Regions from separate parts of the Streptomyces sp. NPDC002730 genome, predicted to be linked through region 1. Evidence: riboswitches for the same ligand, from Rfam matches in the RefSeq annotation. Region 1 holds a riboswitch; the other holds the start of a gene.
What was found. Region 1 has a riboswitch for glycine ahead of gcvT (glycine cleavage system aminomethyltransferase GcvT). Riboswitches for the same ligand answer to the same signal wherever they lie in the genome.
Positions count from the first base shown of each region.

Region 2: linked by a shared signal. The riboswitch ahead of gcvP (aminomethyl-transferring glycine dehydrogenase) and the one ahead of gcvT (glycine cleavage system aminomethyltransferase GcvT) in region 1 are both predicted to bind glycine.

Region 1 is NZ_JBIAQG010000007.1:158,040-167,451, forward strand. It holds gene glyA (serine hydroxymethyltransferase) at 1-535, opposite strand, end outside; gene gcvH (glycine cleavage system protein GcvH) at 559-936, opposite strand; gene gcvT (glycine cleavage system aminomethyltransferase GcvT) at 995-2,119, opposite strand; glycine riboswitch at 2,268-2,365, opposite strand; gene ACFYXH_RS19455 (AAA family ATPase) at 2,547-3,215, shown strand; gene ACFYXH_RS19460 (enhanced serine sensitivity protein SseB) at 3,352-4,122, shown strand; gene ACFYXH_RS19465 (enhanced serine sensitivity protein SseB C-terminal domain-containing protein) at 4,247-5,038, shown strand; gene ACFYXH_RS19470 (ABC transporter permease) at 5,483-6,481, shown strand; gene ACFYXH_RS19475 (ABC transporter substrate-binding protein) at 6,589-8,361, shown strand; gene ACFYXH_RS19480 (ABC transporter permease) at 8,487-9,412, shown strand, end outside.
Region 2 is NZ_JBIAQG010000010.1:388,627-398,038, forward strand. It holds gene ACFYXH_RS26535 (PhzF family phenazine biosynthesis protein) at 1-70, shown strand, start outside; gene ACFYXH_RS26540 (CPBP family intramembrane glutamic endopeptidase) at 146-946, opposite strand; gene ACFYXH_RS26545 (glutamate-cysteine ligase family protein) at 1,337-2,848, opposite strand; gene ACFYXH_RS26550 (hypothetical protein) at 3,331-3,918, shown strand; gene ACFYXH_RS26555 (DUF5999 family protein) at 4,205-4,411, shown strand; gene gcvP (aminomethyl-transferring glycine dehydrogenase) at 4,484-7,369, opposite strand; glycine riboswitch at 7,547-7,644, opposite strand; partial or broken gene ACFYXH_RS26565 (PRC-barrel domain-containing protein) at 7,708-7,908, shown strand; gene ACFYXH_RS26570 (DNA polymerase IV) at 8,052-9,412, opposite strand, start outside.

The DNA of each region.
Region 1 (9,412 bases):
GGTACGCGGACCAGCCGGCGATGATCAGCTTCGGACGGGACTCCTTGGCGAGGCGCTCGACCTCGGCCATGTCGACCTGGCCGGTCTCGCTGTCCACGTGGTACGCGACCACGTTGTACAGCTTGCCGGAGAAGTTGATCTTCATGCCGTGGGTGAGGTGCCCGCCGTGGGCGAGGTTCAGACCCATGATCGTGTCGCCCGGCTTCAGCAGCGCGAACATCGCGGCCGCGTTCGCCTGGGCGCCCGAGTGCGGCTGGACGTTGGCGTGCTCGGCGCCGAAGAGCGCCTTGATGCGGTCGATCGCGATCTGCTCGACGACATCGACGTGCTCGCAGCCGCCGTAGTAGCGGCGGCCCGGGTAGCCCTCGGCGTACTTGTTGGTGAGGACGGAGCCCTGCGCCTCCATGACCGCGACCGGAGCGAAGTTCTCCGAGGCGATCATCTCGAGGGTGGACTGCTGGCGGTGGAGCTCGGCGTCGACAGCGGCGGCGACGTCCGGGTCCAGCTCATGGAGAGGGGCGTTGAGAAGCGACATCTCGATCCCTGTCGTGGTCGTGGTCAGTTGCCGGAGAACTCGGTGTACTCGTCGGCGGAGAGCAGGTCCTTCGGCTCCTCGCTGACGCGCACCTTGAAGAGCCAGCCGCCCTCGAAGGGGGCGGAGTTCACCAGTGACGGGTCATTGACGACGTCCTCGTTGGCCTCGGTGACCTCACCGCTGACCGGGGAGTACAGGTCGCTGACGGACTTGGTCGACTCCAGCTCACCGCAGGTCTCGCCCGCGGTCACCGTGTCACCGACCTCGGGGAGCTGGACGTACACCACATCGCCGAGCGCGTTCGCCGCGTGCTCCGTGATGCCGACCGTCGACACGCCGTCCTCGGCGGCCGACAGCCACTCGTGCTCCTTGCTGAAGCGCAGCTGCTGGGGGTTGCTCATGGCCTGAATTCTCCTGTACGCGGGGGAGTGCTGGTGAACGGAGTGAAGGTGCGGACGATCACTTCTGGCGCTTGTAGAACGGCAGCGCGACGACCTCGTACGGCTCGTGGGTGCCGCGGATGTCGACGCCGACACCCTCGCGGCCCGGCGCGGCGTGCGCCGCGTCCACGTACGCGATGGCGATCGGCTTGCCCAGGGTCGGGGAGGGCGCACCGGAGGTGACCTCGCCGATGACCTGGCCGCCTGCGACCACGGAGAAGCCGGCGCGCGGGACCCGGCGGCCCTCGGCGATCAGGCCGACGAGCTTGCGCGGCGGGTTGGCCTCGGCGCGCGCGGCGGCGGCCTCGAGTGCCTCGCGGCCGACGAAACGCCCGTCGTTCGTGGTCTTCTCGAACTTCACGACCCGGCCGAGGCCCGCGTCGAACGGGGTCAGCGCGGTGGTCAGCTCATGCCCGTACAGCGGCATGCCCGCCTCCAGGCGGAGCGTGTCGCGGCAGGACAGACCGGCCGGGACGAGACCGACGGGCGCGCCCGCCTCGGTCAGCGACTGCCAGAGCTTCTCGGCGTACTGCGGCTCGACGAAGAGCTCGAAGCCGTCCTCGCCGGTGTAGCCGGTACGGGCGATCAGCGCCGGGACGCCGGCCACCGTGCCGGGCAGGCCCGCGTAGTACTTCAGCCCGTCCAGGTCGGCGTCGGTCAGCGACTTGAGGATGCCGGGGGACTCCGGGCCCTGGACGGCGATGAGCGCGTACGCGTCGCGGTCGTCCCGCACCTCGGCGTCGTAGCCCTCGGCGCGTGCGGTCAGCGCGTCCAGCACCACCTGGGCGTTGCCCGCGTTGGCGACGACCATGTACTCCGTCTCGCCGAGGCGGTAGACGATCAGGTCGTCGAGGATCCCGCCGTCCTCCTGGCAGATCATGGTGTAGCGGGCGCGGCCGACGGCCACCCCGCCGATGTTGCCGACCAGCGCGAAGTCGAGGAGATCGGCGGCGCGCGGTCCGGTGACGGTGATCTCGCCCATGTGCGAGAGGTCGAAGAGACCGGCCTTGGTGCGTACGGCGTTGTGCTCGTCGCGCTCACTGCCGTACCGCAGCGGCATGTCCCAGCCCGCGAAGTCGGTCATGGTCGCGCCCAGCGAGCGGTGCAGGGCGTCGAGGGCGGTCAGACGGGGGACGTTGCTCATAGATGTGGCTCCCAGGGCAGGCCGGCGAGGACAATCCTCCCCATCTGTCATCGGAACCTGAGAGGTTCGTCGCGACCACGCGTATTGGTGGTCGTGACTTGCACCTTGGGTGGAGCCACTCGACAGCGGCTCGCTTTTCAGATCTGCCTCATCACACGCGGTACGGGGCCTGAGAGATTCAAGGGAGGGACTTGCTCCTTCGGCGCCCGGCGCACACAGTGGCCAGGACTCTCCCGCGTGGATTCAAGCGGCCGGTATGCAGTTGGCGGGCACATCATTGCACGCATCGCGGCAGAGTGGTGCGTACGGTCCGGAACGCGGCCGCGCCTGCCCGCAGTGGCCCGTAGCTGCAAATAGGTTGTGTCGCATTACCAACTCTTTACACTTCATGGGCAAGGGTGAGGGTGACCCGACATGGGGGAGGGTGATGACGTTGCAGCAGCCCGGTGTCTTTGCGACGACCACGGGGGTGCCCGCCCGGCCGGAGAGCTCCGCCCGGGAACTGCGCGGGGCTCCCACAGCCATACTGCGCGACCTGAGAGACCGCTCGGGGCGCAGTCCGCGCAGTCTGGTCTTCGCCGCCGGTGATGTGGTGGTCGTCTCCGGCCTGCCCGGCAGCGGAAAGTCCACGTTGATCCGGCGCGCGGCGCGCGGTCGTGGCATCGACTCGCAGGACACCCGGGACCGGTGGGACGCCCGGATGCCGCGGCTGCTGCCGTACGCCGTGTACCGCCCGCTCGTGCGGATCGCCCACTACGCCGGGCTGCGGCGGGCGCTCCGCTCCGGCGAGAGTGTCGTCGTCCACGACTGCGGTACGCAGGCCTGGGTGCGGCGCTGGCTGGCCCGCGAGGCGCGCCGCCGCGGGAGCGGTCTCCATCTGGTCCTGCTCGACGTCACGCCCGAGGTCGCCAGACAGGGCCAGCGCGAGCGGGGCCGCGGTGTGTCCGGGTACGCCTTCGCCCGGCACCGGCGCGCGGTCGGGCATCTGATCGGCGACGCGGAGGCGGGCCGACTGCCGGCGGGCTGCGCCTCGGCCGTGCTGCTGGACCGGGACGCGGCGGGGGTGCTGGGGCGGGTCGGCTTCGAGAAGTCATAGGGCGGCGCGCGCTGAAGTTCAGCCCCTCCGGCGATTGAGGAGCGGGGTCCGGGGCGGAGCCCCGGTTCATGTCCGTCGGTCCGCGGCGTTAGGGTCGTGGCGCGCAGCCGTGGAAGCCGGGGGAGAAGGACCGCACATGGAGACACCGGAGCAGGCCCATCCGCATACAGCTTTCGGCTGGCCGGGCAACGAGCTGGAAGAGGTGCTCGCCGCCTCGCTCGGCAACCCCTCCGCCGGGGGCCGTCTCGTCGAGGTGCTCGGACGCAGCCATATATGGGTGCCGCTGCCCAACGGCGGCGGAGCCGACAGCCCCGATCTCGATCTGCCCACGATGGAGATCGACGGCGCTCCCTATGTCCCGGTCTTCAGCTCCGAGCAGCAGTACCTGCAGTGCGTCGGCAGCCATATCTCGTTCACCGTTGCGCCCGCCCGCGAATTCGCCCGCGGGCTGCCTCCGCAGCTCGGTATCGCCGTGAACCCCGGTGGTGCGGTCGGCGCCCCGCTGCCGCCGCCCGCGGTCGCCGAACTGTGCCGGGTGGGACGTACACCGCTGGACGGTCCCGCGAGCGGCGGCCGGGTGCGGCTCTTCGAGCCCGACTGGCAGGAGGAGCCGGTCGACTTCCTCGCCGCCGCGGCCGGGGAGTTCGAGGCCTCCGGTGTCGTCCTCACTGCCCGCCGTGCGCTCGCCTCCGTCGAGGGCGACCCGCCGACCCTCTTCATCGGTGTCCAGCTCTCCTCCTGGGAGGCCGCCGAGCGCAATGCCCCGATGGACGCGCTCGGCCGGGCACTCGGCCGGGTCCAGGTGGGCTGGCCGGTCAATCTCGTACTGCTGGATGTTGCCCAGGATCCTGTCGGCGCATGGATGCTGGAGCGGGTGCGGCCCTTCTACGAACGGCAGCACGTGTAGTCGTCAAGTCGGTGTCAGGACTGCCGATTAAGCTGGTTTGATGGCCTTACCGCAGCACTTGTGTGCCCGGGGCGGCTGTGCTGTTGCTGCATCGAAGAGGCATCGAAGAGGGGCGGAACCCAGGGTGAGTGCGTCAGGCACCGCGGCGGCCGGGCAGGTCGAGCACATGCTGCGCCAGGTGACCCCCGGACGCTACGACGCGTACGAGGCGCTGCTGCACGCCATCGCCGACCCGTCGAACGGCCAGATCTGGATGCTGCTCTGGCACGGCCAGGCCGGATCGCCCGATGCCCAGTACGGGAACATGGAGGTCGACGGCGTCGGCTACGCGCCGTGCGTCACCTCCGCCCAGGAGCTCTCCGTCTCCGGCTGGAACCGCGCCCACGAGGTGGTCACCGGCCGTGACATCGCCCGCGCGCTGTACCCGGACCGCTGGGGCATCTGGCTCAACCCGCACGCGCCGGGCGGCGGCGTCGGCATCCCCTGGCTCGATCTCCGCCGGATCGCCACCGGCCTCGACCGGATGCCCGCAGGACCGCTGCGACTGTCCGAACCGGCCATCGAGCTCCCGCATTTCTACGGCCTGCTCGCTCAGAACGCCCACCGCACGCCCGCGATCCGCTCGCTGCGCCGCGCCTGGGTGCAGCCCGCGCTCGGCGCTCCGTATCTCGCCATCGGTCTCGATCTGTACGACACGAGCAGGCAGTCCGTGGACACGGTGCGCGCGATGATGCAGCAGTCGATCGCCGCGGTCCCGGACGGGCTGCCGGTCTCCACCGTCGCGATGTCCGACGAGTACGACCCGGTCACGATGTGGCTGCGGGCCAACGCCCGCCCGTTCTACGACCGCGATGCCCATGTCGGCGGCGCACCGGCCGGCGGGGGCTACGGCTATCCGCCGCCGGTCGGCCACTGAGTCGGCCACTGAGCCGGCCGCAACACCACAACTGACGGTCTGACCCGTCTATTTCCATGCCCCACGCCGATGTTCGGGGTGGGATTATGCGCTCTCGAGGCTTCGAATGCCTTGCAATCGAAGAGCGGCTAACGTCCGCATGGCGGCACATCGGTCAACTTTCGCCCCATATGGGGTATTTGGCGTTCCGCTCAGTCGGTGGCTCCGTCCGTATAACGGAAACCCCCTCGCCGCATCACGTTTGAGCAACCATTCCCCGAGGGGGCTGGCGGGTGATCGCGGCAGCGTTGAAGACTCCCCGCATCAAGGACCCTTCGGTCCTGTGTACGACCTGCTTCTTCAAGCATTCTTCGCAATACACACAACTGCACCACTGAGTGAACGAAGCCGCTACAGCGGCGGGCATGGGTCGGTCACCACCGGCCGAGAGGGGTCCCCACCACGATGACGGCACCACTGCACGACACGAGCGCGGCCGAAACCGCTGCCGTCGATGTCGCCGCCGATGTCCCGCAGAAGGCCATCGAGGGGCGTTCGCCCTGGAAGATCGCCTGGATCCGGTTGAAGCGTGACAAGGTCGCACTTGTCGGCGGTTTCGTGGTGCTCCTCCTGATCGTGGTCGCGATATTCGCTCCACTGATCGTGAGCCTGCTCGGCCACCCGCCGGAGGAGCTCCACGAGGATGCGATCGACCCGCTGCTGGGCACCCCGATCGGTGACTGGGGCGGCATCAATTCCGACTTCCTTTTCGGAGTTGAGCCGGTCAACGGCAGGGACGTTTTCAGCCGAGTCGTCTACGGCGCCCGCATCTCGCTTCTCGTCGCCTTCCTCTCCGCCTTCGTCGCGGTCAGCCTGGGCACCGTCTTCGGCGTCGTCGCCGGCTACTTCGGGGGCTGGATCGACGCGGCGATCAGCCGGGTGATGGACCTGCTGCTGGCCTTTCCGCAGCTGCTCTTCATCATTGCCCTGATCTCTGTCGTCCCGAACGAACTCTGGGGCTTCTCCGGTTCGGGTCTGCGGATCGCGGTCCTCGTCCTGGTGATCGGCTTCTTCGGCTGGCCGTACATCGGCCGGATCGTGCGCGGCCAGACGCTTTCGCTGCGTGAGCGGGAGTACGTCGAAGCGGCTCGCAGCCTCGGTGCGGGACGTGCGTACATCCTCTTCCGGGAGCTGCTGCCCAACCTGGTGGCCCCGATCACCGTCTACACGACGCTGATGATCCCCACCAACGTCCTGACGGAAGCCGCCCTGAGCTTCCTCGGCGTTGGCGTCAAGCCGCCCACCCCGTCGTGGGGCGAGATGCTCTCGACGGCGGTGCGCACCTACGAGGACGATCCGCTGTTCATGATCATCCCGGGCCTGGCGATCTTCGTCACCGTGTTGGCCTTCAATCTCTTCGGCGACGGCGTACGAGATGCGCTGGACCCGAAGGGGTCCCGCTGACCCCCACACGTCCCTGCGGACACACCGCCCCTGCCGAAGCCGTCAGGGGCAATAGCCCAGAACCACGACCCTCGAGGGCCGTGACTACTACGGAGGTTGCGAGCATCGTGACAACCAATCGCACGTCGAACCGCAGGCTTGCCGCAGGCACGGCTGTCGTGCTCGCGGCCCTGCTGACCACCACGGCCTGTGGCGGCAAGGACGACAAGAAGGACGGGGCCGGTGCGCCCGGCTTCAACGCCGGCATCGGCAAGGTGGCCAACGCGTCCGACACCAAGGGCGGCACGCTTAAATTTGTCGGCACGCAGGACGCCGATTCGTGGGACCCGCAGCGCGGTTACTACGGCTTCATGTGGGACTTCGCCCGCTACTACACCCGCCAGCTCGTCAGCTTCAAGGCGGCGCCGGGCCAGGCCAGCACCGAGCTCGTCCCGGACCTCGCGACCGCGAAGGCCGAGATCTCGGACGGCGGCAAGACCTACAAGTACACCCTGAAGGATGGCGTGACCTGGGAGGACGGCACGCCCATCACTTCGCAGGACATCAAGTACGGCATCGAGCGCACCTGGGCCCAGGACGTCATCTCCGGCGGCCCGGTCTACCTGATGCAGGTGCTCGACCCGAAGACCGAGTACAAGGGTCCGTACAAGGACAAGTCCGCGGACAAGCTCGGCCTGAAGGCGATCGAGACGCCGGACGCGAAGACCATCGTCTTCAAGCTGCCGAAGCCGAACGGTGACTTCGAGCAGATGCTCGCCATGCCGGCTGCCTCTCCGGTGAAGAAGGAGAAGGACACCGCCGCCAAGTACGGCCTGAAGCCCTTCTCCAGCGGCCCGTACAAGATCGACTCGTACGCGCCGAACAAGTCGATGTCGCTCTCCCGCAACACCAACTGGAAGCCCGCCTCGGACACCATCCGCAAGGCGCTTCCGGACAAGGTGACGGTCACCTTCATGACCAACGCGGACGACATGGACAAGCGCCTGCTCAAGGGTGACTTCGACGTCGACATCAACGCGACCGGCATCGGCCAGGCGGCTCGCACCACGGCTCTGCGCAAGCACAAGGACAACCTCGACAACGGCCAGACCGGCTTCATCCGCTACGCGGTCTTCCCGACGACGGTCAAGCCGTTCGACAACGTCGAGTGCCGCAAGGCAGTCATCTACGCCGCCGACAAGAAGTCGCTGCAGACCGCCCGTGGCGGCCCGCAGGCCGGTGGCGACATCGCCCCGAACATGCTCCCCGCGGGCATCAAGGGCTCGGACCCCACGTACGACCCGTACGAGGTCCTCAAGAACGACAGCAAGCCGAACGTCGAGAAGGCCAAGGCGGCGCTGAAGGCCTGTGGCCAGCCGAACGGCTTCAAGACCACCATCGCGGTGCGTAACAACAAGCCGGTCGAGGTCGCCACGGCCGTCTCGCTGCAGAACGCGCTGAAGCAGGTCGGCATCGACGCCCAGGTCGACCAGTTCGACGGCGCCCAGACGTCCGGCATCATCGGTTCGCCGAAGGTCGTGAAGGACAAGGGCTACGGCATCATCATCATGGGCTGGGGCGCGGACTTCCCGACCGGCCAGGGCTTCTCGCAGCCGCTGGTCGACGGCCGGTTCATCCTGCAGAGCGGTAACAACAACTTCTCCGAGCTGAACGACCCCGCGGTCAACAAGCTCTTCGACCAGGCCATCGCCGAGACCGACCCGGCCAAGGCCGGCGAGATCTACAAGCAGATGAACCAGAAGGTCTCCGAGGCCGCTGTCTACCTGCCCTTCGTCTACGACAAGACGATCACCTGGCGCAGCACTCGTCTGACCAACGCCTACACGGCCGACGCCTACAACGGCCGCTACGACTACGCCTCGCTCGGCGTCGTCAAGTAAATCCCAGTCAGTTCACGTTCCAGTGCCACACCCGCTAGGCACGAAGGGCAGGTGATGGCCGCGAGCGGTGGCCCGGAGCTCTCTCCATAAGAGAGGGCTCCCGGGCCACCGTCGGGCCGAGCGCAGTGCTTGCATATCTCATCAGGCGATTCTTCGCCGTCATCGTCATGCTGATGGTCATCACGCTGGTGACCTTCGGAATCTTCTTCCTCTTCCCCAAGATGATCGGGACGGACCCGGCGCTGTACTTCGTCGGCAAGCAGTCCGACCCCGCCTCCATCGAGGGCATCCGGCAGAAGATGGGCCTGGACGACCCGATCCTGGTCCAGTTCGGCAAGTTCGTGGTCGGACTGGTGGCGGGTCGTACGTACGCCAACGGCTCCGACGTGACGCAGTGCGCCGCGCCCTGCTTCGGGTACTCGTTCAAGACCGAGCAGGAGGTCTGGCCGCTGCTGCTCGAGTGGCTGCCGGTCACCCTCTCGCTCGCCGCGGGCGCCGTCGTGCTCTGGGTGATCGGTGGTGTCTCCACCGGCATCATCTCCGCCCTCAAGCGCGGTACGCCCCTGGACCGTTCGGCGATGGGCATCGCCCTCGGCGGTGTCTCGCTGCCCATCTACTTCACCGGCATGCTGTCCCTGGCGCTCTTCTCCGACCAGCTGGGGTGGTTCGACCGGCCGGACGCGGCGTTCAGTGAGGATCCGGCGGCCTGGTTCAACGGCATGGTTCTGCCGTGGGTCACCCTGGCCTTCCTGTATGCCGCGATGTACGCCCGGCTCACCCGCGCCACGATGCTGGAGGTCCTCAACGAGGACTACATCCGAACCGCCAGAGCCAAGGGCCTCACGGAGCCCGTGGTCATCGGCAAGCACGCAATGCGCTCGACCATGACCCCGATCCTGACCGTCCTCGGCCTGGACCTCGGAGCCCTGGTGGGCGGCGCGGTCCTGACCGAGAGCACCTTCTCCCTGCACGGCCTCGGCTACAACGCGGTGAAGGCAATCAGCGACCACGATCTGCCCGTGATCCTCGGAGTCACGCTCATCGCGGCCTT
Region 2 (9,412 bases), on a different contig from region 1:
CGGCGAGCGCACCCTGCTGACCGGCCGGGCCGTGACCGTCATCGACGGCGAGCTGCTCACCGCACCCTGACAACGGGAAACGCCAGGCCGCACACACCAAGGGGCGTACGGCACCCGCCGTACGCCCCTCTATGCCCACCGCCAGTCACGGAGTGGGCAGCCACCCCACCTTCCCGGCCAGCAGCGCGTAGCCGACGAAGGCCACGATGTCGAGCAGCGCATGCGCCACCACCAGTGGCCCGACCCGACCCCACCGCCGGTAGAGCAGCACAAACACCACACCCATCACCATGTTGCCGACGAAGCCGCCGATGCCCTGGTAAAGGTGGTACGAGCCGCGCAGCACCGAACTCGCCACCAGCGCGGCCATCGGCGTCCAGCCCAACTGCCCGAGTCTGCGCAGTAGATACCCGACGACGATCACTTCCTCCAGTACGGAGTTCTGGATCGCCGAGAGGATCAGTACCGGGTGCTTCCACCACACCTCGGGCAGCGCTTCGGGCACCACGGTGAGGTTGAACCCGGCGGCGCGCGCCACAAGGTAGAAGGCCAGCCCGGCGCCGCCGATGCCCGCCGCGATCAGCGCGCCCCTCCCCAGATCGGACCAGGGTCTGGTCCGGTCGAAGCCGATCGACCGCAGACCGGCGCCCTCCCGCAGCAGCAGATGCGCGACGAGCAGGACAGGCACCAGCGCCATCGCGATATCGAAGAGCTGCCAGGCGAGATCGAGCCACGGCCGCCCGGGGGCGTACGACTTGTTCAGCGTCGCCGCCTGGTCCTTGAGACCACCCGGTTTCGTCACCGAACCAACAAAGCTGATCAGCGCCGACACTCCGCTCGCGCCCAGCGAGAGCGCCAGTACGAGGAGCGTCTCGGACCGCAAGATCCTTCGCGACATGACCTCTCGAGGAAGAGAATCAGCCACGCGTCCCGCCTCCGCCTGCACACCTGCCTCCAGTTGAGTAATCCGCCTCGTCCCCATCCTCGCCCCGCCAGGGTCTCGAATGCAGGCACGAAATCGCGCGCGAGAGGCTGGGGACGAGCGTCACTGCGATGACGCCGGTCTCCTTTTCCTCACTCATCGTTCAACGAGGGGCACCACCGCATGGGACGTCACAGCTTGCCCGACGACGACCCGACGGACGCAGGCAGGTCCCGGCCGCGCGTGCGCGGGCGCACGGTCGCCATCGCCACGACGCCGACCAGCAGGAGGTCGACCGGATCGCCAAGGCCACGGGCGGCGCCGGGTACCAGGTGCGCGACCCCGCCGAGATCCAGGCCGTGATCCTCGAAGTGATCACGGCGGTCGGGCAGACGGGCAGACGGGGCAAGCCGCTCAGGAGTGCGGGCCGGGGAAGCCGACCGGCCAGGTGTGCACCGGCTCGCCCTCGTGCATCAGCTCGCAGTAGCGGCGGGTGGTGGCCGCGAGGGCGGCGTCCCGCTCCAGTCCGGCCTCCAGCGCCCGGTGGTAGGTCTCCGCCTGCCACGAAGCCCCGTTCACACGCCGTCTGCACCGCTCCTCGATCACTCCGAGGTAGAAGTCGCGGTCCGCGGGCTCGACATGCCACGCATCGAGCCCCGCCGCGGCCAGGGGCAGCAGTTCGTCGCGTACGAGCTTGACGGCCGGCACCTGCGTGATACCGCCGGCCCGGCCGGGCCGCGGCCACAGAAGCTCTGCGTCGATGCCGTGCCGGCACGCGGTGTCGAAGTTCTCGGCCGCGGCGGCGAAGGGCAGCCGGGTCCACACCGGCCTGGCCTCCTCGGCGAGCGCGCGCACGAGCCCGTAGTAGAAGGCGACATTGGCGATCACATCGGTGACCGTGGGGCCGGCGGGCAGCACGCGGTTCTCCACGCGCAGATGCGGTACGCCGTCGGCGACTCCGTACACCGGCCGGTTCCAGCGGTAGACCGTGCCGTTGTGCAGGACGAGCTCCTGCAGTCCGGGCACACCGCCGTCGTCGAGCACCCGCAGCGGGTCCTCGTCGTCGCAGATCGGCAGCAGGGCCGGAAAGTAGCGCAGGTTCTCCGCGAAGAGGTCGTACGCCGAGTCCACCCACCGCTCGCCGAACCAGGTCCGCGGCCGTACGCCCTGGGCCTGGAGCTCGGGCGGGCGGGTGTCGGTGGCCTGCTGGAACAGCGGTGGCCGCGATTCGCGCCACAGCTCCTTGCCGAACAGGAAGGGCGAGTTGGCGCCGACCGCGATCTGTACGGCGGCCACCGCCTGCGCGGCGTTCCACACATCCGCGAAGCGTCCGGGCGTCACCTGGAGGTGCAACTGCACGGAGGTGCAGGCGGCTTCGGGAACGATCGACGTCGAGGTGCAGCTCAGCCGCTCCACGCCCTCGATGTCGAGCGCGAAGTCCTCGCCCCGTGCGGCGACGATCTGCTCGTTGAGCAGCTTGTAGCGGTCGACGTCCGAGAGGTTCGCGGAGACCAGGTCGTGCTGGGCGAGCGTCGGAAGAATTCCGATCATCACGATCCCCGCGCCGACCTCGTTCGCTTTGCGGTGGGCATATCCGAGGCCCGTGCGCAACTCCTCGGCAAGTTGATCGAGTACGCGCCCGCCCAGCCGGTGCGGAACGATATTTACTTCCAGGTTGAACATGCCGAGCTCGGTCTGGAAATCATGGCTCGCGATGCGCTCCAGCACTTCCTTATTCATCATCCGCGGCAGCCCGTCGGCACCTGCGAGATTCAGCTCGATCTCCAGCCCCATGAGATTTTTGGGCCGGTCGAACCTCTTCTCGGCCAGCAGTCGGCCCAGTCCCGCGAGGCACTGCTGCAACTTCCTCCGGTACCTTTGCCGATCGGACAGGTCGGATCCGCCTGCCACGACCTTCTCTCCCATCGAAGCGTCCTTCCTCGAGTGGGCACCACGCAGCATCGACCGCTCGCGTCTCGGACGATAATGCCCAGACCGACTGATCCATAACGCCCCACGCGCAGCGCGCGACCGGTAGTGTGGACAGAGTCTCCAGTGGCACATTCCTTAGGCATGGTGCAGTACGCAGTTACCACTGCCCGATGCCTCGTAAAAAACACCGACTGGTTTCAGCCGTCCGCGCCGCAGGTAGAATCCCAGGCCGCAGCCCTGCCTTCACGAAATGTCGACAGAAAGGCTGCCGGAGAAGGACCTGATACCGCCTTGCCGGAAATACGTGGGACCGCTAGCAGAAACACTGTGAGAACACGTGTCGTATAAACTCTGCAAACGAGGTAGAGAGTTGGCGCCCGGTGGCCTTTCCGGCCCCCCTCTGGCCCCGCACGCTGACAGTGCCGTCCGCACCTGCCCACGCTCCAACGTGTCTCCGAAGTGAGAGGCGACCCACCATGCCGCTGCATGTCCCCCCGGCTCCCGCGCCTGCCCTGCGCACCGTCCTCATGGCACTCGGTTCTCCCACAGCCGTCCGCGAGGCTCGCACACCAGCTCTCAGGTCCGCCCAGGGCCCGCTGAACCCCGAACTGCCGCTACCTGTCCACGTACTGGACCAGATCGTGCCGAGCGGCGGTGCCCCCTACACCCGCCTCACCGGCTGGCGCTTCCTGATCCGCAGCGGCGAACGAGCCGTGGCCGCGGCGGAGACGATGCTCACCGCCGACGGCTGGACCTTCTCGCACTTCTTCGAAGGCCCCTACCTCAGCTCCACCGAACGGGCTCTGCGCCAGGCCGAGTCGATGCACACTCCCTTCCAGCCGCGCCTGCTCTCCATTCCCGAGCTCTACATGCTCACGCTCTGGCTGCACGGGGACACGGACGCCGACGCCTCATCCGGCACACCCCTGCCAACGGACGTACTGGTGCCGCTGGCCCCCGCGCCACCCGGCATCGCGGCGCACCGTCCGCACCGCGTCGCCGATCTGCTGCCGGTGATGACGCTGCGGCTTTCGCCTGCCCCGCTGCTCGGCTCACCCGCCTGAAAAACCGCACGTCGCGCCCCGTGACCGCCCGGTCGCGGGGCGCACTCCTGCCCCATCCGGACTAGCCCATACCGGCCCCCTCGAACCACCCGAAAGGACAATGGAGTTGAGCTGAACCGTCCGCCTGGGTGATACGTCATTAACCAGTAAGAAGAGCTGCCGCGAAATCCCTGCGGAATGACGCCCGTGGGGCAACACTGGGAGCGACCGACAGATACGGGGGGCGGCCATGAACACCTCATCAAGCCGCAGGACACTCACTACAACGCAGCGAGAGAACCCACCCATGTGCCAGCACCAGCCACTCTGCCCTACATCCGACTCAGCCGACCGGGAAGCAGCCCGTCTCGTGGCACACCACCCGGAACAGGGCTGGAGCCTGCTGTGCAACGGCGTCCTGCTCTTCGAGGACACCGGTGAGCTGCTGCCGGACGGGCAGATCATCGCTCCGCACCGGGCGCGGGAGACCGGGCAGGTGATGACGGCCGCCTGAGGCGCCGTCGGTACGACAAGGGGGCCGGCCGGAGACTTCTCCGTACCGGCCCCGATGCATGTGCTCCGCGCGTCAGTTGTCGTACTCGTCCAGCGGCGGGCAGGAGCAGACGAGGTTACGGTCGCCGAACGCACCGTCGATCCTGCGCACCGGCGGCCAGTACTTGTCCGCGGCGCTCACCCCGGCCGGGAAGACGGCCTCGTCCCGGCTGTAGGCGTGCTCCCACTCCCCGCCGAGCGCGGCCGCCGTGTGCGGGGCGTTGCGCAGCGGGTTGTCCTCCGCGGGCCACTCGCCCGAGGCGACCTTCTCGATCTCGCCGCGGATCGCGATCATCGTGTCGCAGAAGCGGTCGATCTCGTTCAGGTCCTCGCTCTCGGTGGGCTCGATCATCAGCGTGCCGGCCACCGGGAAGGACATCGTCGGCGCGTGGAAGCCGTAGTCGATCAGGCGCTTGGCGATGTCGTCGACGCTGACGCCGGTCGCCTTCGACAGCGGCCGCAGGTCCACGATGCACTCGTGCGCAACCAGTCCGGCCGGGCCCGTGTAGAGCACCGGGTAGTGCGGCTCCAGGCGCTTGGCGATGTAGTTGGCCGCGAGCACGGCGACCTGTGTCGCGCGCTTGAGGCCCTCGCCACCCATCAGACGTACGTACGCCCAGGAGATCGGCAGGATCCCTGCCGAGCCCCACGGGGCGGCCGAGATCGGTCCTACGCCGGTCTCCGGTCCCGCGGTCGGCTGGAGCGGGTGGTTCGGGAGGTACGGGGCGAGGTGCGCCCGTACACCGACCGGGCCGACGCCCGGACCGCCGCCGCCGTGCGGGATGCAGAAGGTCTTGTGCAGATTGAGGTGCGAGACGTCGCCGCCGAACTTGCCCGGCTTGGCGAGGCCCACCAGCGCGTTGAGGTTGGCGCCGTCGACGTACACCTGGCCGCCGGCGTCGTGCACCTGCGCGCAGATGTCGGCGACGTGCTCCTCGAACACACCGTGCGTGGACGGGTAGGTGATCATCAGCACGGACAGCTCGTCGCGGTACTGCTCGATCTTGGCGCGGAGGTCCTCGATGTCCACCTCGCCGTCGTCGGCGGTCTTCACCACGACGACCTTCATGCCCGCCATCACGGCGCTGGCGGCGTTGGTGCCGTGCGCGGAGGACGGGATGAGGCAGATGGTGCGCTGGGTGTCGCCGTTGGCACGGTGGTACGCGCGTACGGCGAGCAGGCCCGCGAGCTCGCCCTGCGAACCGGCGTTGGGCTGGATGGACACCGCGTCGTACCCGGTGACCTCGGCGAGGCGCTCCTCCAGCTCGCGGATGAGCGTGAGGTAGCCGGCGGCCTGCTCGACCGGCGCGAAGGGGTGCATCTGCGCGAACTCCGGCCAGGTCACCGGCTCCATCTCGGTGGTCGCGTTCAGCTTCATGGTGCAGGAGCCGAGCGGGATCATGCCGCGGTCCAGCGCGTAGTCACGGTCGGCGAGCCTGCGCAGGTAGCGCAGCATCGCGGTCTCGGAACGGTGCTGGTGGAAGACGGGGTGCGTGAGGTAGTCGTCGGTCCGCAGCAGAGCCTGGGGCAACGTTTCCGCAGTGGTCGCGTCGAGCGCCTCGATGTCGCCCTCGACGCCGAAGGCGGACCAGACGGCGGACAACTGCGCACGTCCGGTGGTCTCGTCGCAGGAGATGGAGACCTGGTCACCGTCGACGAGGTGGAGGTTGACCCCGCCCTCGCGTGCGGCGGCGACGACCTCGGCGGCCTTGCCCGGCACCCGGACGGTCACCGTGTCGAAGTAGGAACCGTGCACGACCTCCACACCGCCGGCCTGCAGTCCCGCCTCGAGCAGCGCCGCATAGCGGTGGGTGCGCTGTGCGATCGACCGCAGGCCCTCCGGGCCGTGGTAGACCGCGTACATCCCCGCCATGACGGCGAGCAGCACCTGGGCGGTGCAGATGTTGCTGGTGGCCTTCTCCCGGCGGATGTGCTGCTCACGGGTCTGCAGCGCGAGCCGGTAGGCCTTGTTGCCGTCCGCGTCCAGGGAGACGCCGACGAGTCGGCCCGGCAGGCTGCGGGCGAACTTGTCGCGTACGGCCATGTAGCCGGCGTGCGGACCGCCGAAGCCCATCGGGACACCGAAGCGCTGAGTGGTGCCGACGGCGATGTCGGCGCCCAGCTCGCCGGGCGAGGTGAGCAGGGTCAGCGCCAGCAGATCGGCGGCGACGGTGACGATCGCACCGAGCTCGTGCGCCTGCTCGACGACGGGCTTGATGTCCCGAACGGCACCGGAGGCGCCCGGGTACTGCAGCAGCACGCCGAAGACGCCGCGCTCGGCGATCTCGGCCGGGATGCCCTCGCTCAGATCCGCGGTGACGACCTCGACGCCGGTCGGCTCGGCGCGGGTCTGGATCACCGCGAGGGTCTGCGGCAGGGCGTCGGCGTCGACCAGGAAGACGCCGTCCTTGACCTTGCCGACCCGGCGGGCGAGCGACATGGCCTCGGCGGCGGCGGTGCCCTCGTCGAGCAGCGAAGCGCCGGAGGTGGGCAGGCCGGTCAGATCGGCCACCATCGTCTGGAAGTTCAGCAGAGCCTCGAGCCGGCCCTGCGAGATCTCCGGCTGGTACGGCGTGTACGCGGTGTACCAGGCCGGGTTCTCCATGACATTGCGCAGGATGACCGGCGGCGTGAAGGTGCCGTAGTACCCGAGGCCGATCATCGGCGCCAGCACCTGATTGCGGTCGGCGAGGGTGCGCAGCTCGGCGAGAACGTCGGCTTCGGTGCGAGCGCCCGGGAGGTTCAGCGCCTCGGCGCTCTTGATCACATCGGGCACCGCGGCAGCGGTCAGCTCGTCGAGCGAGCCGTAGCCCACCTGCGCGAGCATCTTGGCCTGGGCCTCGACATCGGGCCCGATGTGGCGCTGCTCGAAGGGGGTGCCTCGCTCCAACTGGGAGAGCGGAATGCGGTTGGCGGTCATTTAGGAGGCCTCCTGGTCAGACACGACCTACGAGGGGCACCACGGCGCGGATGCCCGGACGGCCTCCCCCTCTGTCATCTCAACCTGAGAGCTTCACCGGCGCGCACAAGGCATGCCGACTTTCACCGTCGGTGAGAGCGGATGCCGTCCGACGCCCGCCCTGCTTTCCAGAGTGACCTCGTCCGTGCGGTACAGGGGCCTGAGAGATTCCGGGGAGGATTTGCTCCTTCGGCGCCACCGGTACTTTCACCGGAGGACTCTCCCGCACGGGGTCAGCAGCCGTTTGCCAGCGTACCAGCGCGCCCCCTCGCCGATCGCTCGAGTGGCCGATACCACCGATGTGCACTTTTGTAGTATTTAAACAGCAGTTGCGACCTATTGGAGGGACCGTGCAGACCGATATCGATCCGCGCAGCCTGATCGGCCGCAAGGCGTTCGACCGCAATGGCACCAAGATCGGGACTGTGGACGAGGTGTATCTGGACGATGCGACAGGGGCGCCCGAGTGGGCGGCTGTGCGCACGGGCCTCTTCAGCCGGGACGCCTTCGTCCCGCTAGAGCCCAGCAAGGTCGTCGACGACACCCTGCACATCCCGTACGAGCGCGCGCTGATCAAGGATGCCCCCGACTTCGGCGTCGGCCGCCATCTCTCCCCCGAGCAGGAGCTCCAGCTCTACCACCACTACGGACTCGAACTCTCCGAGCCTCCCGAGACGCCCGCTGCCTCCTCCGACCCCTCGGCCCCCTCCGCCCCGTCCACCCCCTCCAACGGGGAGTCCGGCTCCCGCCGCCGCCCCGGCTCCCGCCCCGACCGGGACTTCGGCCGACTGGCGGGCCGGGACGACTGACCGGCGGCGTCCGCTGCCGGTGGCAGCGCCACCAGCGGCAGCGGATCGCCCGGCCCCAGATCCGGGTCGTCCACCATGAACGTGCGCACCCGCCCCGGCCGCCGCGACCCCGGCTCCTCGAACCGCACCGTGACCCTCCCCACCCCGCTGCCCTGCACCCACCCCGCCCCGTACACGGCATGCCGTACGTCGTGCCCGGCCAGCCAGCGGCGCTCGGCGGGCGCCTCCGACTCCACACCCGCTGCGCCGGCCGCTTCGTCGGCCTCGTGCGACTCCGGATTGCCGTCCGCATCCGCGGCCTCGGCCCGCTCACCGGCGGCAGCCTGGGCGAACAGATCCTCCTGCGTGTAGTCCGCGAGCCCGGTCACGCCCACCCCCAGCAGCCGCACCCCGCCCGTGGTGTCCACGGCCTCCAGCAGCCGCCCGGCGGCCTCCCGCACCACCCCGGGGTCGTCCGTCGGTCCGCGCAGCGTCTCCGAGCGCGTCAGCGTCGAAAAGTCGTACCGCCGCACCTTCAGCACGATGGTCCGCCCCGAGTGCCCGGACGACCGCAGCCGCTGCACACACCGCTCGGCGAGCCGCTCCACCTCGATCCGCACCCGCACCCGGTCGTGCAGATCCACATCGAAGGTGTCCTCCACCGATACCGACTTCGCGTCCCGCTCTGCCACCACCGGCCGGTCGTCGTGCCCCACGGCCATCCGGAACAGCGAGGCTCCGTGCGCCTTGCCCAGCAGCCGTACGAGCTCGTCCTCGCCCGCCTCCGCCAGATCGGCCACGGTCGTCATTCCGGCCCGCCGCAGATGCTCCCCGGTCGTCGGCCCCACCCCGGGCAGCGTCCGCACGGACATCGGCCCGAGCAGCTCTCGCTCCGTGCCGGGCTCTATGAGCATCAGACCGTCGGGTTTTGCCTGCTCGGAGGCGATTTTGGCGAGCATCTTGGAGCCCGCCAGCCCGACCGAACCGGTGAGCCCTGTGACCGCTCGGATATCGGCGCGCAGTCGCTCACCGGTCCTCCTGGCCGACTCCGAGTCGTCGGCGGAGCCGCCCGCCTCCAGGTCCACAAAGGCTTCGTCCAGGCTCAGCGGCTCCACCAGCGGCGAGAGTCTGCCCAGCAGCTCCATCACCTGTTCGCTGACGGTCCGGTAGAGGGAGAAGCGCGGCACGAGATACGCGGCGTTCGGCGCCAGCCGCC